DNA from 2 places in the Cytobacillus mangrovibacter genome. Region 2 is predicted to be linked to the other one. Evidence: riboswitches for the same ligand, from Rfam matches in the RefSeq annotation. Region 2 holds a riboswitch; the other holds the start of a gene.

Region 1 (7,416 bases), on a different contig from region 2:
GACGGGGATAAAGGTGAAGTTTATATTAATCCTGCTAAAGAGATAATTGAAGAGTATGAACAAAGACAAATTCAACTAGAAGCCCAAAAGAAAGAATTAGCTTTGCTTAAAAATGAATCAACGATTACATTAGATGGCAAGCGAGTAGAAGTAGCCTCCAATATTGGAACCCCTCAAGAAGCAGAAATCGTTCTTGAGAATGGAGGAGAAGGAGTAGGGCTCTACCGTACAGAATTTCTTTATATGGAAAGGGAGTCACTCCCGACTGAGGAAGAACAATTCCAGGCATACAAACAAGTGCTAGAGAAGATGGGAAACAAGCCGGTAGTAGTGAGAACATTAGATATAGGCGGAGATAAGCAGCTTCCTTATTTATCGCTGCCTGAAGAGATGAATCCATTTCTCGGTTTCCGTGCCATCCGACTCTGTTTAGAAGAGCAAGAAATCTTCCGAATTCAGCTTCGTGCTTTACTGCGAGCAAGCAGCTTCGGCAATCTCAAAATAATGTTCCCAATGATTGCTACTTTAGAGGAATTCCTTGAAGCCAAGCAAATTCTGCTTGAGGAAAAAAGCTCACTTCAGGAACAAGGAGTTACTGTATCAAACAGCATCGAAATAGGAATTATGGTTGAGATTCCTTCGACAGCTATTCTTGCAGACCAATTTGCCCGTGAAGTTGATTTCTTTAGTATTGGAACAAATGATTTAATACAATATACAATGGCTGCAGATCGGATGAATGAAAGAGTTTCTTATTTATATCAGCCATATAATCCAGCAATACTTAGATTGGTGAAAATGGTCATAGACGCGGCACATGCAAATGGAAAATGGGCAGGCATGTGTGGGGAAATGGCAGGAGACCCGATTGCTATTCCGCTGCTGCTTGGCCTAGGCTTAGATGAATTTTCAATGAGTGCCCCATCCATGCTAAAAGCAAGACGACAAATTAACCAATTAAGCCAAAGCGATATGGTTAATCTGGCTAATCAGGCCCTTAGCATGCAAACTTCTGAACAAGTGAAGCAATTTGTAAAAGAAACCGTAGAAATTCAATGAAATGAAAGGTACCATTATTCAATTTCTATTGATGATGGTACCTTATTTAAATAGTCAATTTTTGTTTATATTAGACTCTTTCCTATAAAGATTGTTGTTCTTTCAAATATGTTTTTTGTGAAAACTGTTTCTAAAAAAGTTGGTTGATTGGAGCGGAAGGTACGAGACTCCTGCGGGAGTAGTGGGACAGCTGAGACCCCACAGGCGCTCGCGCCGAGGAGGCTCAGCGCCCACCCCGCGGAAAGGGAGTACCTGGAGCGGAAATCAACCTTTACCCTACTACAACTTAATTTAGCAATACTTGCGAAAAAAGCCTTATATTATTATTTTAATATAAAAAAACAGATAGATATAACTTGACATTTCAGCTAATATTTATTATTCTAAAAATAACGAAAATAATAAAAATTTAATAATAGCGAATGACTTTTGTGGGAGAGTGCAATGCGACAGGCCACCGAAGGGGCAAGTTCCGAAAAGACCCTTGGAACAAATCTCTCAGGTAGAAAGAACCACAAATAGGACGCATCTCTGGAGAACTCGTATGAATGAATACGACACCCAAGGGGACCCATTTATAGCAAATATTTGGGCTTAAACTCTCAGGTAAAAGGACAGGGAAGGGTAGAAATAACTACACCTTTTCCTGTCCTTTTTTTCATAGGAAATGAGTATAGTATGACAGAAATTTCTTAACGTATATTAGTATGAGGGAGGAAATGAAAATGACTAGAAAAAGAGTTACTTTATCCAATCTAATTAGAAAGAACAAAGAAGAGCTTCTAAAGGACCAGGATCAGCTTGAGAAAATTGAAAAGCGGATTGATGATAAATATTTGAAAAGAAAAAAGGAAGCAAAGGCAATATAGAAAATAATGAGTGGTCTCAATTTTAATTTGCTGTGATTCAGATTATGAATTGACAGCTTGATAAAAATTTGATTATAATAAAAGTAATTAATCGAATAGTAACTCCTAAAGGGGAGTAGCTTTTACAGCAAAGTCGTCACTTCGGAGTGAATAACTCCCGGCTTTGATGGCAACATTTTCGTTGTTAGCAAGACCTTTACCTATTTTGGGTAAGGGTCTTTATTTGTTTCTATGGCCTTTACCACCAATGGTAGAGGTTTTTTTTCATGTCTGACAAAAGAAGCCTTTATCATACTAATTAAGGGGGATGAAAAAATGGAATGGACAATTTTACTAGAATACGGCGGAGTATTATTATTATTAATCGCACTAGAAGGGCTTTTGGCAGCAGATAATGCATTGGTTTTGGCCATAATGGTCAAGCATCTTCCAGAAGAAGAGAGAAGGAAAGCATTATTTTATGGTCTAGCTGGTGCATTTGTTTTTCGTTTCGGGTCTTTATTTGTCATATCTTTTCTTGTTGATGTTTGGCAGGTTCAAGCAATTGGTGCCTTATATCTTTTATTTATTGCCCTCAATCATATCTTTAGAAAAATCCTAGTTAAGGGGAAGGAAAAGGCAAAAGGAAAAACTGGTTTATGGGCAACAGTTTTTAAAGTAGAGCTTGCAGATATAGCTTTTGCGGTCGACTCCATTCTTGCGGCAGTTGCATTAGCGATCGCACTTCCAGATACAGGATTGCCGAACATCGGTGGGCTTGATGGTGGGAAATTCCTAGTGATTTTTGCTGGAGGCTTCGTTGGTTTAATCATTATGCGTTATGCAGCAAACTTCTTTGTTAAACTACTGCAATCTAAGCCAGGTTTGGAAATTGCCGCGTTCCTCATTGTTGGTTGGGTAGGGGTGAAACTATCAGTTTATACACTTTCTCACCCTGCTTTAGCAGTATTGCCTGAAGGGTTTGCCAAATCACCTGAATGGAAAATTACATTCTATTGTGTTCTTTTATTGATTGCTTTGGGAGGCTTTCTATTATCAAAGAAGAATGAAGAGATAACTAAATAAGCTAAGAAGAGCTGGTTCTTTAAAGGTAGAAGATTGTAAATATAGCAGTAATCAAGCGTTTGATTAATGAGGATAAGACTCTTAATCAAACGTTTGATCAATTAAATGAAACTGCAGCGGGTTTACGTGTCATTGCTTATACTCTCTGGTTTAGCAAGGCTTTTAATTTTATGAAGAATTAAAGTGAAAAGTGGGATGAAAAATCCCATAATCATAGAATAAACGACCCAATATGTATTATCCCAATGGCTCATGAATGCAACATTTGGATAGACAACCATAGAAAATAAAAATGTAAGAATTCCGATTGGCAGGGCTAGAAATCGATAATTTTTAACTTCTAATATTTCTGCAAGGCCAACAACACAGGCGTAGAAATAGATAGCTGTTTTAAAGAAGATGGAAAGTATCCACATGCTAGCCATCGCTGCTTCAATTCTTTCAATAATATCAAACACACTAACTGTTTTCGCGAGTACATAACTAGGATAGATCTGCCGTGCAGTGGCAGCAGACCCTAGAACTAAAATACATAAAAACACAAAAACCCCTACAACTAATGCCCCGAAAAATGTTCCTAAAATTAAATTCCATTTTACTTTGTCTGGACGATTGATGTTTCCAGGATAAAACATCAAAAAAACAACTAAAGGAAATCCTGCGAATGAGACAAAGTCCAGTGCAGCTGAAAGGTGATCATTAATTTTTGCTTCATATAACGGACTGATACGATCGAGCTCAATTTGAGGAAGTAATAGAATGACTAAAGCAATAAATAGAAACATAAACCATGGAAACAGAAGTTCACTTGTTCGTGCTAGTACTTCAAGTCCTGCTCGAAGACTCGCAATAATGAGCAGGACAAGCATGAGATTTATGATTTCTATTGGCGTTTCGACTAACATTTGGGTTGTGACAAAGTTGCCGAATTGGAAAAGAAGTGTGCTTGTTCCAATAAAGCCGAAGAAAACATATGTAACACCGATTATTTTCCCAATTACTTTGCCATACACTCTTTCAAGGTATTGTATATACGTTTCTCTTCCGATGGGTTTTGCACAAAGGGCAAAGAAGGCAGCAAGGAACACACATAGAAGAATACCAATAAGGGAGGATAGCCATGCATCTTGGTTTGCTCTAGCTGTCATAACAGAAGGAATGGCTAGAACCGTGGTGCCTATAGTAAATATAAATACTAATATACTTAATTGAAGTGGACTAATCCTTCCTTTTTCAATCAATTTAGCCAACCCCCTTGCCGCCTTGTTATAGTGAGATGATTTTGGTCAACGGTTTCAGTATGAATGCAATTAAATTCAATGGATTAGGGATAGGGATTTTATAAATCATTGCAATTGTAATCCCAGTAACAACTAGCATAATGATTGAATATATCCATATCTCACGCTTCATTTTATCTTTTATTAATTGGCGAATTTGAAAATAAGAAATGGCTAAATAAATGAGGATTAATCCAAGACTTTTAAGCACCATCATTTCTCCTCTAACAATTCATTATGGAACGGGTTAGAAATCGTTCCTACTCGACGTATCTTGATTTTGACATTTATGTTAACTGGCACTTCTGGAAATAGATCAGACCACTGTTTCTTGATTGTTTCCCATTCTTTTGGTTCATTTTTGTGTATTTGTTCACCGAAACCAAAAATATCTGTTTCGTATTCTTTTTGCGCTTTGTTTAAAGAAGACTGTATAACATCTTTTATATCTTTATTAACTTTTTCTTCAAGCTCCCCAATTACGTTTGGATTCATTAGGTCTAATTTAGTATTCACATCGGCCACATTCCCCTCCCCCGTAATTTTCACTTCGAAGCTTGGGGCTCCATTTTTAATTTGTGAGATGATATCGGTTTTGCAGTCGATTACTTCGACCGCTACATCCCCATCATTCATTTCAAATACAACAACAGTACTATGCACATTATCTTTAATATAATTGAATCCCTTGCTCTCATCCTCATTTAACCAGCCAACCAATTTGTTTTTATGAAAAGCTGCTATACCAGAATAGGAAAGGAATGTCTTAGAGGAAATCATTTCTACATTTTCTTTCTTCATTCCTTCCTTTGGATTACCTCTTATGATAACCCCTGTTAATGTTGGCTGTGTGCCTTCACTTACAATATCATCCATTAATTCATTAAGTCGTATTTTTCCTGTTGCTGCCCACTCTTCAGTAGAGATTTCGAGGGAGTTAAACAATTTATTTGCTGGTATTTTTTCTATTCCAGTCAAGACTTTGAGTATTTCTACAGCAGTATGTTCTTTGGCTACAATAATATAGAAATCAGTCCTCATTTCATGGTCCCTTGATAGAAAATCAAGCGCATCATAAATGCCTTCTTTTGCTATTTCTTCTCCAATGACAATCATTCGAAGGTGAGCAAGATATACTTTTCTTGGTATTTCCTTTGTTAATTTCCTTAAGCCTTCCACTAACATTTGTCCTCTTGCTGTATAGGTTGTCACAGGGGTATCATAGCCCCCAGCTTTTTCTGACGAAGCTGTTTCTGCTGGGTTGATAATTTGAACAGAAACAATATATTCGCCTTCCTGTTTGTCGATTCCTAATGCGACAGCAATGGCTAAATTAGCAACTTCTTTACGACTCCAGCAACTTGTTAGAGTAGAAAGTATTAGAAAGGCTGTTAGAATAAACGCCCATCTTTTTCTCATGAAAGCTCACTACTTTCGTATTTCTGGCTTAGGTGTGGGATTGTTTTGTTCTCTGATAACATTGTTCTGACTGATTAACCGAGGACGGGAAAACATGCCCCACCATGGAAAGCGAATGAATACGTCCTTTTGATCTTGCAAAATAAAGGGTGCAGCTGGAGTCGTGTAAGGGACTCCGAAAGATCTCAGAGTGCTTAAGTGAATGCACAGCAAAATAAGACCGAACATGATCCCGATTAATCCGAACACAGCAGCCAATATCATCATTCCAAAGCGCAAAATTCGAATGGTCGTAGCCAGATTTATGGCTGGGAAACAAAAGTTAGCGATTGCTGTTAATGAAACGACAATGACCATTGCAGGTGAGACAAGACCTGCTTGTACTGCTGCTTGACCTAGCACTAATGCACCAACAATACTCATTGCTTGACCGACAGCACGAGGCATTCGAACGCCCGCTTCGCGTAAAATTTCAAAAGCGATTTCCATCATCACGGCTTCTAGAAAGGCTGGGAAGGGAACTCCCTCTCTCTGTGCAGCAATCCCGATTAATAGCATCGTAGGAAGCATCTCCTGATGATAAGTTAAGATTGCGATATAGAGTGAAGGGGCCAATAAAGCTAAGAAAAAGCAAAAAAAGCGCAAAAGCCGCAATAAGGTTGCAATATCTGCCCGTTGGTAGTAATCTTCGCTCGCTTGAAAAAATTCAACAATTAAACTGGGTACAACCAATACAAATGGAGATCCATCTACAAATATGGCGACACGGCCCTCCAAAAGCTTTCCTGCTACTGAATCAGGTCTTTCTGTACTAAAAACAGTAGGGAATGGAGTAAAAGTTTCATCTTGAATCAGTTCCTCGATATAGCCGCTTTCCAAAATGGCATCGATATTAATCCGGTCTAATCGTTCATGGACTTCCTTAAGTACATCCTCATTGGCAATCCCCTTGATATAAGCAACAACCACTTTTGTTTTTGTCAATCGACCAATCTCCTTGGATTCCATCCAAAGGTCAGAGCTTCTTATTCTTCGTCTTAATAGGGAAGTATTAGTTCCTAATGTTTCTGTAAATCCATCTCGTGGTCCCTTAATTAAAGTTGCAGACTGTGGTTCCTCAATACTTCGCTTTTCATAGCCAGGTATACTTACAGTTATGGCTTGAGCCTGATTGTTGACTAATAAAGCAGCGTGTCCAGAAAGAATATTAGAAATTAAAGTGTCAAAATCCCTGGCATCGCTAACTTCTCCAATAGGAACAGTGTTTTCTTTAATCGCAGAAATCAGTGAAATATTGTCTTTAGCTGGAAATTCGAGATCGTTAATTTGTATCTTATAAATCAATGTATCAATTAGATCCTGAAGTGAAGAGGTGTCAATTAGGCCATCTGTATATATAAGAGCGGCATCAATCTGATTATCTGGCCCTATTTTGATCTTTCGGATTACAAGATCCGTACTGTTTCCGAATTTACTTTTAATATGGTTGACATTGTTATCTAAAGACGAGGCCAGCTTGCTATCATGTTTAGTAGAATGTTCACTATTTTTTTTTGTTTCCGTTTTTCGAAAAACATTTTTCAATGTTCGTCGGATTGTTCCTATCGCCATAACATCACTCACCTCAGTTCACTTAAATATTCTTAGCAGTATTTCTCAAATTATGTAAAAGACGTAAAGTGAGTGGTGACATTTATTGGATCTAATAATGGCCTAAAAAAAAG
Region 2 (7,416 bases):
TTGATTCGAAAATTTGATGCAATCGGGGGGAACCGAAGTGAAGAACCTCTCCTTTTAAATTTTTCGGTGCAGCTAGAGGATCTGTAATCAATGTTAGCTGCATTGGATTAGGGACCCCGCCTGTTTTCTCTAAATAATGCCAGTAAAAAGGGCGGTTCATAAGCTTCTTATCGAGTTCGATCGTTAGCTGCACAATCATATAGCCTGGACCTGATTCGGTAATGCTGCAATTATTCGCATGGAAATACCGCTCAAGAAAATGATGAATTTCCTGTTGCTGCATTGATTTCACCCTCTCTCATTTCTTCTGCAAATTGAATCATTGCGGTTAAATTATCCATTTTGATTCGCATTTCCCCTTCAGAAGCAGATTTTCCAAAGATGTCAGTAAGATGGTCGTCAATATTTCCGAAGTCAAGTTTAGTAAGAATATCATCCAAGTCCCCAATCACTTTTTCAAAGAGATGAATTTTTTCATACAATAGCTTCAAAACATGCTCTTCGACGGTATCCTTTGTGGCAAAATTATAGATGATTACATCTTTCTCTTGTCCTAGCCGATGAATACGTCCAATTCTTTGTTCGAGTCTCATCGGATTCCAAGGCAAGTCAAAATTGATAATATGATTGCAAAACTGAAGATTAATTCCCTCACCGCCTGCTTCAGTAGCGATAAGAACTTGGGCATTTTTTTGGAAGAGTTCTCTCATCCAGTCTTTTTTTCCTCGTTTGAATCCTCCTCTAAATGGAACAGATGTAATTCCATATTGCTTAAGAAACCATTGTAAATACATTTGGGTCGCACGGTATTCGGTGAAAATAATCACTTTATCATTAATTTGCTGAATTAATTCAAGTGCTTTTTCTGCTTTCGAATTGGTTTGAACAGCTTCTACTTTAGAAATTAAATATTGAATTTGATCCTGGAATGCTTTTGTAGGTTCTTCTTTCCTTTGCAGCATATTTTTTAATGTGAAAAAAACTGCTTCCCTGCTGCTGCATGCTTCCCGTTGAAGAGTCATAAGTGAAAATTGGCTTGAGCCGACCCAGCCCTCTTCCCCACGAAGATTAGTGACTGCTTCATAAAGCTCCCTTTCTTCTTTAGAAAATTCAATAGGCAATGTTTCGACTCTCCGCTTCGTCCATTCAATTCCTGTGTCTGCCCTTCGGTTTCGAATCATCACTTTATTGACAAGTTCTTTTAAGTATTCATCATCTTCTACGGATCGGGCGTCTTTATGATATTTTTGATAGAAATCTGTTTCATTCCCTAAATGACCTGGCTTCAATAAAGAGACTAAGTTAAAGATTTCACTGATTCGGTTTTGAATGGGAGTAGCCGTCAATAGTAAACAGAATTTCTTTTTTAAATTTTGAACAAACTCATAGTTTTTCGTTTTATTATTTTTTAGTTTGTGAGCTTCATCAATGATGACTAAGTCATAGTCTTGTTTATAGATAATCTCTTTATGGGGATGCCGCTTAGCTGTATCAATGGAAGAAACAACAATATCGCATTGTTCCCAAACATAGCTTTTTCGCTGAGTGATAGCAGGAATAAAGAATTTCGTATTTAATTCGATAGACCATTGAGTAACAAGTGAGGCAGGAACAAGAATTAAGACCTTTTTTACTAGCCCTCTGATCATATATTCCTTTAAAATCAATCCGGCTTCAATGGTTTTTCCTAGTCCCACTTCATCGGCAAGAATAGCTTTTCCATTCATATTTTCAACAACCTGTTTGGCCACTTCAAGCTGATGGGGCAAGGGAGTAAGACTTGATAAATGCTTTGGCGCTTGCAATCCCTCAAACTCAGGAATGATCGTATGATTCTCTACTTCCAAGGCTAATTTATAAAGTTCCCAGCTTCCCCACGGACCATCTTCATCAATTCTATGTAGAAATTCATCTTGCCAAGTGGAATCAAAAGTAATCTGCACCGTCATCTCTTACATCTCCTTTAAAACGTGAAAATATTCCCCATTGCTCAAAATTGGTTCTAATGGTAGGATAAAGTTAGCTTTGAAAGTTTTGAAATTTGCCACTTTAATTAGTTAATCGAAATAATATTGTTTACTTTTATTTTCCGTTTCGTTTTCGTTTGTATTTGCGTTTAGTATGAACCAATTTGGAAAATTTTATAAATGCGGATGAAAGCAAGGGGAGAGACTACATTTGTAGCGCCGAAGGAGCAAGCAATATATATTGTGAATCTCTCAGGCAAAAGAACCCTTGTTGGACGTAGCTCTGGAGAGTGATCTTCTTTTTTGTCTAGCTTCAGCGCCTACCCCCTCGAGGTCACAAGCCAAGCCTCCCAGAAAGGTAAAGAACACCTTTCAGTGAGGCTCGTCTTGTGCTTGTCGGGGGTGAGCAAGGCGCTTACGCTTTTCTTATATGAAGATCCACCAAAGGGGAAAACCGTTTATTCGGTAAACTTTCAGGTGCAAGGACAGAGATCTTCTCAACGTTTGAGGGGATTCTCTGTCCTTTTTTATGGATTAATGGTGAATATTCAAACTTTTCAAAAGGATTAAAAGGAGGACGAGTAAATGTCACAGTTAAAACGAACACCATTATTTGATGTTTATAAAGAATATGGTGCGAAGACAATCGACTTTGGAGGCTGGGATCTGCCTGTTCAGTTCTCAAGCATTAAAGAAGAGCATGAAGCAGTTCGAACAAAAGCTGGTTTGTTTGATGTATCCCATATGGGTGAAATTGAAGTAAAGGGAACTGACAGCCTTTCATACCTTCAAAAAATGATGACAAATGACATCTCTAAATTGAAAGATTCAGCAGCACAATATACAGCCATGTGTTATGAGAATGGCGGAACTGTTGACGATTTGCTCGTTTATAAATTAGAAGATAATCATTATTTACTTGTTGTTAATGCTTCAAATATTGAAAAGGATCTCAAATGGCTTGAAGATCACTTAGAAGGAAATGTGGAGCTTACAAATCTTTCCGATGAAACGGCTCAAGTGGCTATCCAAGGTCCATTAGCTGAAGAAGTACTGCAAAAGCTTGCAGGAGAAATGAATCTATCAGAGATCGGTTTCTTTAAATTTCAAGAGAATGTTGATTTAAATGGGAAGAAAGCGCTTATTTCTAGAACTGGCTACACAGGTGAAGACGGCTTTGAAATCTATTGTGATGCTAAAGACGTTGTCGAAATCTGGAAGGATATTTTAGAAGCAGGAAAAGAAGAAGGCGTTATCCCTTGTGGACTAGGTGCTCGTGATACATTGCGCTTTGAAGCTAATCTTGCACTATATGGACAAGAATTATCTCCTGAAATTTCTCCTCTTGAAGCAGGGATTGGCTTTGCTGTAAAAGTGAAAAAAGAAGCAGACTTTATTGGTAAAGAGGCACTTACTGCTCAAAAAGAGAATGGATTAACAAGAAAACTAGCAGGGATTGAAATGATTGACCGTGGGATTCCTCGTCATGGCTACCCTATCTATAAAGGGGAAGAGCTGATTGGTGAGGTAACAACTGGTACACAATCACCAACATTAAAGAAAAGCATCGGTCTTGCTTTGCTGAAAACAGAACATACAGAGTTGGGTTCTGAAGTGGAAGTTGAAATTCGCGGAAAGCGCCTGAAAGCAGTCGTGGCGGCTACGCCTTTCTATAAAAGAGAGAAAAAATAGGAGAGGAGACAACAATATGAAACATCGCTATTTACCGATGACAGAGACAGATAAGAAAGAAATGCTCGAAACAATCGGTGTAAACGCAATTGATGAACTATTTAGTGATATTCCTGAACGCGTAAGGTTTAAAGGGGAATACAATATTAAGCCTGCCAAAACAGAAACGGCATTAATGAAAGAACTAACGCTTATGGCTCAAAAAAATGCTGATCTTAGAAGCCATACTTCTTTTCTAGGTGCAGGTGTCTATGATCATTATATGCCTGTGATTGTTGACCATGTATTGTCTCGTTCTGAATTTTACACAGCGTATACACCGTATCAGCCTGAAATTTCACAAGGAGAGCTTCAAGCCATTTTTGAATTTCAGTCAATGATCTGTGAATTAACGGGAATGGATGTTGCAAACTCATCCATGTATGATGGTGGAACGGCTTTAGCTGAAGCGGCAATGCTTAGTGCAGGGCACACACGTCGGAAGAAAGTGCTGATTTCAAGTGCCGTTCATCCAGAATCAAAAGAAGTAGTGAAAACCTATGCAAAAGGTCAATACATTGAAGTCATTGAAATTCCACATAAAGATGGAGTGACGGATGTTGATGCATTAAAAGAGATGATCAATGATGAAATCGCAGCTGTCATTGTTCAATATCCAAACTTTTTTGGAAGAATCGAACCGTTAAAAGAGCTTGAAGAGATCATTCATGCTGGGAAATCAATGTTTGTAGTTTCAAGTAACCCACTTTCTCTTGGAGCATTAACACCTCCAGGTAAATTAGGGGCGGACATTGTTGCTGGTGATGCGCAAGTATTCGGTATTCCAACTGGCTTTGGTGGTCCTCACTGTGGCTATTTTGCGGTAACAAATAAATTGATGAGAAAAGTTCCTGGCCGTCTTGTCGGTCAAACGGTTGACGAAGAAGGACGCCGTGGATTTGTATTAACGCTTCAAGCACGTGAGCAGCATATTCGCCGTGATAAAGCGACATCAAATATTTGTTCAAACCAAGCATTAAATGCACTAGCTGCCTCTGTTGCAATGACAGCACTTGGCAAAAAAGGCGTAAAAGAAATGGCCCTTTCCAATATTCAAAAAGCGCATTATGCGAAGCAAGCATTTAAAGAAAAAGGCTTTGAAATTGTGTTTGAAGGTCCTTCCTTCAATGAATTTGTTGTGAAATTAAATACGCCTGTGAAAGAAGTAAATCAACAGCTTTTAGAAAAAGGAATGATCGGCGGTTATGACTTAGGCCGAGATTATTCAGACTTAAAGAATCATATGTTAGTTGCGGTAACTGAATTAAGAACAAAGGATGAAATTGATACATTTGTAAATGAAATGGGGGATTACCATGCATAAGGATGATCAGGCACTTATTTTTGAAATAACAAAACCCGGCCGCATCGGTTATAGCCTCCCTGAAATGGATGTACCGGAAATTGATATCAATGAACTGATTCCTGCGGGATATTTAAGAGAAGAGGAGCCGGGACTTCCAGAAGTGTCAGAGCTTGATATTATGCGACATTACACAGCTCTATCTAACCGGAACCATGGGGTTGACTCAGGATTCTATCCACTTGGATCATGTACAATGAAATACAATCCGAAAATCAATGAGAATGTGGCACGTTACCCAGGATTCGCCCATTTACATCCATTACAGGATGAAAGCTCTGTTCAAGGTGCGCTAGAGCTTATGTATGATTTACAGGAGCATTTAATCGAAATCACTGGTATGGATCAAGTAACTCTTCAGCCTGCTGCTGGTGCTCATGGTGAATGGACAGCCCTAATGATGGTTCGTGCTTTCCATGAAGCTAATGGCGATCATAAACGTACAAAAGTACTGATCCCTGACTCTGCGCATGGTACAAACCCAGCTTCTGCAACTGTCGCTGGCTTTGAAACGATCACAGTGAAATCAGATGAGAATGGTTTAGTAGATTTAGAGGATTTAAAACGAGTTGTTGGTGAAGATACTGCAGCACTAATGCTGACAAATCCCAACACTTTAGGTCTTTTTGAAGAAAATATTCTTGAAATGGCTGAGATTGTTCATGCTGCTGGCGGAAAGGTTTATTATGATGGAGCGAACTTAAATGCGGTTATGTCGAAGGCTCGCCCTGGAGATATGGGCTTTGACCTAGTCCATTTAAATCTTCATAAAACCTTTACAGGTCCACACGGTGGCGGTGGTCCAGGATCAGGTCCAGTCGGTGTTAAGGCGGATTTAATCCCGTACTTGCCGAAGCCTGTTTTAGTAAAACAGGGTGATCAATATGTATTAGATTACGATCGTCCACAATCAATCGGACGTGTGAAGCCTTATTACGGAAACTTTGGCATTAATGTTCGTGCGTACACGTATATTCGTTCCATGGGTCCTGATGGCTTAAAAGCAGTAACTGAATATGCAGTCTTAAATGCAAACTATATGATGAGAAGATTGCAGGATTCCTATGATCTTCCATTTGATAGACATTGTAAGCATGAGTTTGTTCTTAGTGGAAAGCGCCAGAAGAAGTTGGGTGTACGTACACTTGATATTGCGAAGCGTCTCCTTGACTTTGGCTATCATCCACCAACCATTTACTTCCCATTAAACGTGGAAGAATGTATTATGATCGAACCAACTGAAACAGAATCGAAGGAAACACTTGATGCATTCTGTGATGCAATGATCCAAATTGCAAGAGAAGCTGAAGAAAATCCTGAGATTGTACAAGAAGCACCGCATAATACGGTTATTAATCGTCTTGATGAAACATTGGCTGCCCGTAAACCAGTGCTTCGTTATCAAAAACAATAAAGTGCAGGACTGGTTCTTTTAAAAGAGCCAGTCCTTCTTTATGTGCAAAATACCAGCAGTTTTGCGGAAATATGATTCTTTTGTAAATAAAAAAAATCCTCTGCACAGATAGGCAAGAGGATTTTTCAATTAGTTTTTCGCTTTAATTTTGCCGCCCCATTTTTTAAATCCGCCTTGCAGATGGGAAAGTTCTTTGTAACCTCTGCGGTGAAGGAATTGAGCAGCTCTGCCGCTTCTCATTCCGCTTTGGCAGTATAAATAAACGGGCTTGTCCGGGCGAAGTTCCTTTAGTCGTGCTTTCATTTGTGACATTGGGATATTTCGAGCGCCAAGAATATGTCCTGCATCAAATTCATTTGGTTCACGGACATCAATTAATTGAGCTTTTCGATAACCTTCACGAAATTGTTCTTCTGTTAGCGTTTTAACAATCTTACGCTGATATAACCAGGTAACAACTGAATAGACAATAATTGCTCCTAAAATAATAAGAAGGAAATAAAGGGTTTCCAATGTGTCTTTCTCCTTTCAATCTTAGCTAAACCACTCTTTATTATAAAGGTCTTCCTTGATATGAGTAAAGGAATTCAGACAAATTTCTTCTATTTCCAATATAAATTCAATTTCCTTTGTTTTTAAGATGAATTTTGATAGACTAAAAATCGCATACATAGTAAAACAATTTGTAAATGAGGTTATTAAAATGACAAAAGAAGTTTGGCGTTTTATTGATTCGGGTGCTGGGTCACCTTCATTTAATATGGCATTAGACGAAGCGCTCCTTGATTGGAATAGCGAAGGGAAAATTCCGCCAGTCATCCGTTTTTATGGATGGAATCCAGCGACTCTTTCGATTGGCTATTTTCAAAAGGTAGAAAAGGAAATTGATATGGAGCAAGTGAAAGCACACGGACTTGGTTTTGTCCGCCGTCCGACTGGCG

Evidence for each region. Region 2 has a riboswitch for glycine ahead of gcvT (glycine cleavage system aminomethyltransferase GcvT). Riboswitches for the same ligand answer to the same signal wherever they lie in the genome.
Region 1: linked by a shared signal. The riboswitch ahead of ACFYKT_RS12785 (FbpB family small basic protein) and the one ahead of gcvT (glycine cleavage system aminomethyltransferase GcvT) in region 2 are both predicted to bind glycine.

The regions. Positions count from the first base shown of each region.
Region 1 covers NZ_JBIACJ010000006.1:168,708-176,123, forward strand. The annotation lists gene ptsP (phosphoenolpyruvate--protein phosphotransferase) at 1-1,059, shown strand, start outside; glycine riboswitch at 1,482-1,584, shown strand; gene ACFYKT_RS12785 (FbpB family small basic protein) at 1,785-1,928, shown strand; gene ACFYKT_RS12790 (TerC family protein) at 2,244-2,993, shown strand; gene ACFYKT_RS12795 (GerAB/ArcD/ProY family transporter) at 3,116-4,243, opposite strand; gene ACFYKT_RS12800 (hypothetical protein) at 4,260-4,490, opposite strand; gene ACFYKT_RS12805 (Ger(x)C family spore germination protein) at 4,487-5,692, opposite strand; gene ACFYKT_RS12810 (spore germination protein) at 5,702-7,303, opposite strand.
Region 2 covers NZ_JBIACJ010000002.1:74,136-81,551, forward strand. The annotation lists gene ACFYKT_RS03710 (YqhG family protein) at 1-283, opposite strand, end outside; gene ACFYKT_RS03715 (DEAD/DEAH box helicase) at 252-1,949, opposite strand; glycine riboswitch at 2,154-2,245, shown strand; gene gcvT (glycine cleavage system aminomethyltransferase GcvT) at 2,553-3,659, shown strand; gene gcvPA (aminomethyl-transferring glycine dehydrogenase subunit GcvPA) at 3,676-5,022, shown strand; gene gcvPB (aminomethyl-transferring glycine dehydrogenase subunit GcvPB) at 5,015-6,475, shown strand; gene ACFYKT_RS03735 (rhodanese-like domain-containing protein) at 6,605-6,988, opposite strand; gene ACFYKT_RS03740 (lipoate--protein ligase family protein) at 7,179-7,416, shown strand, end outside.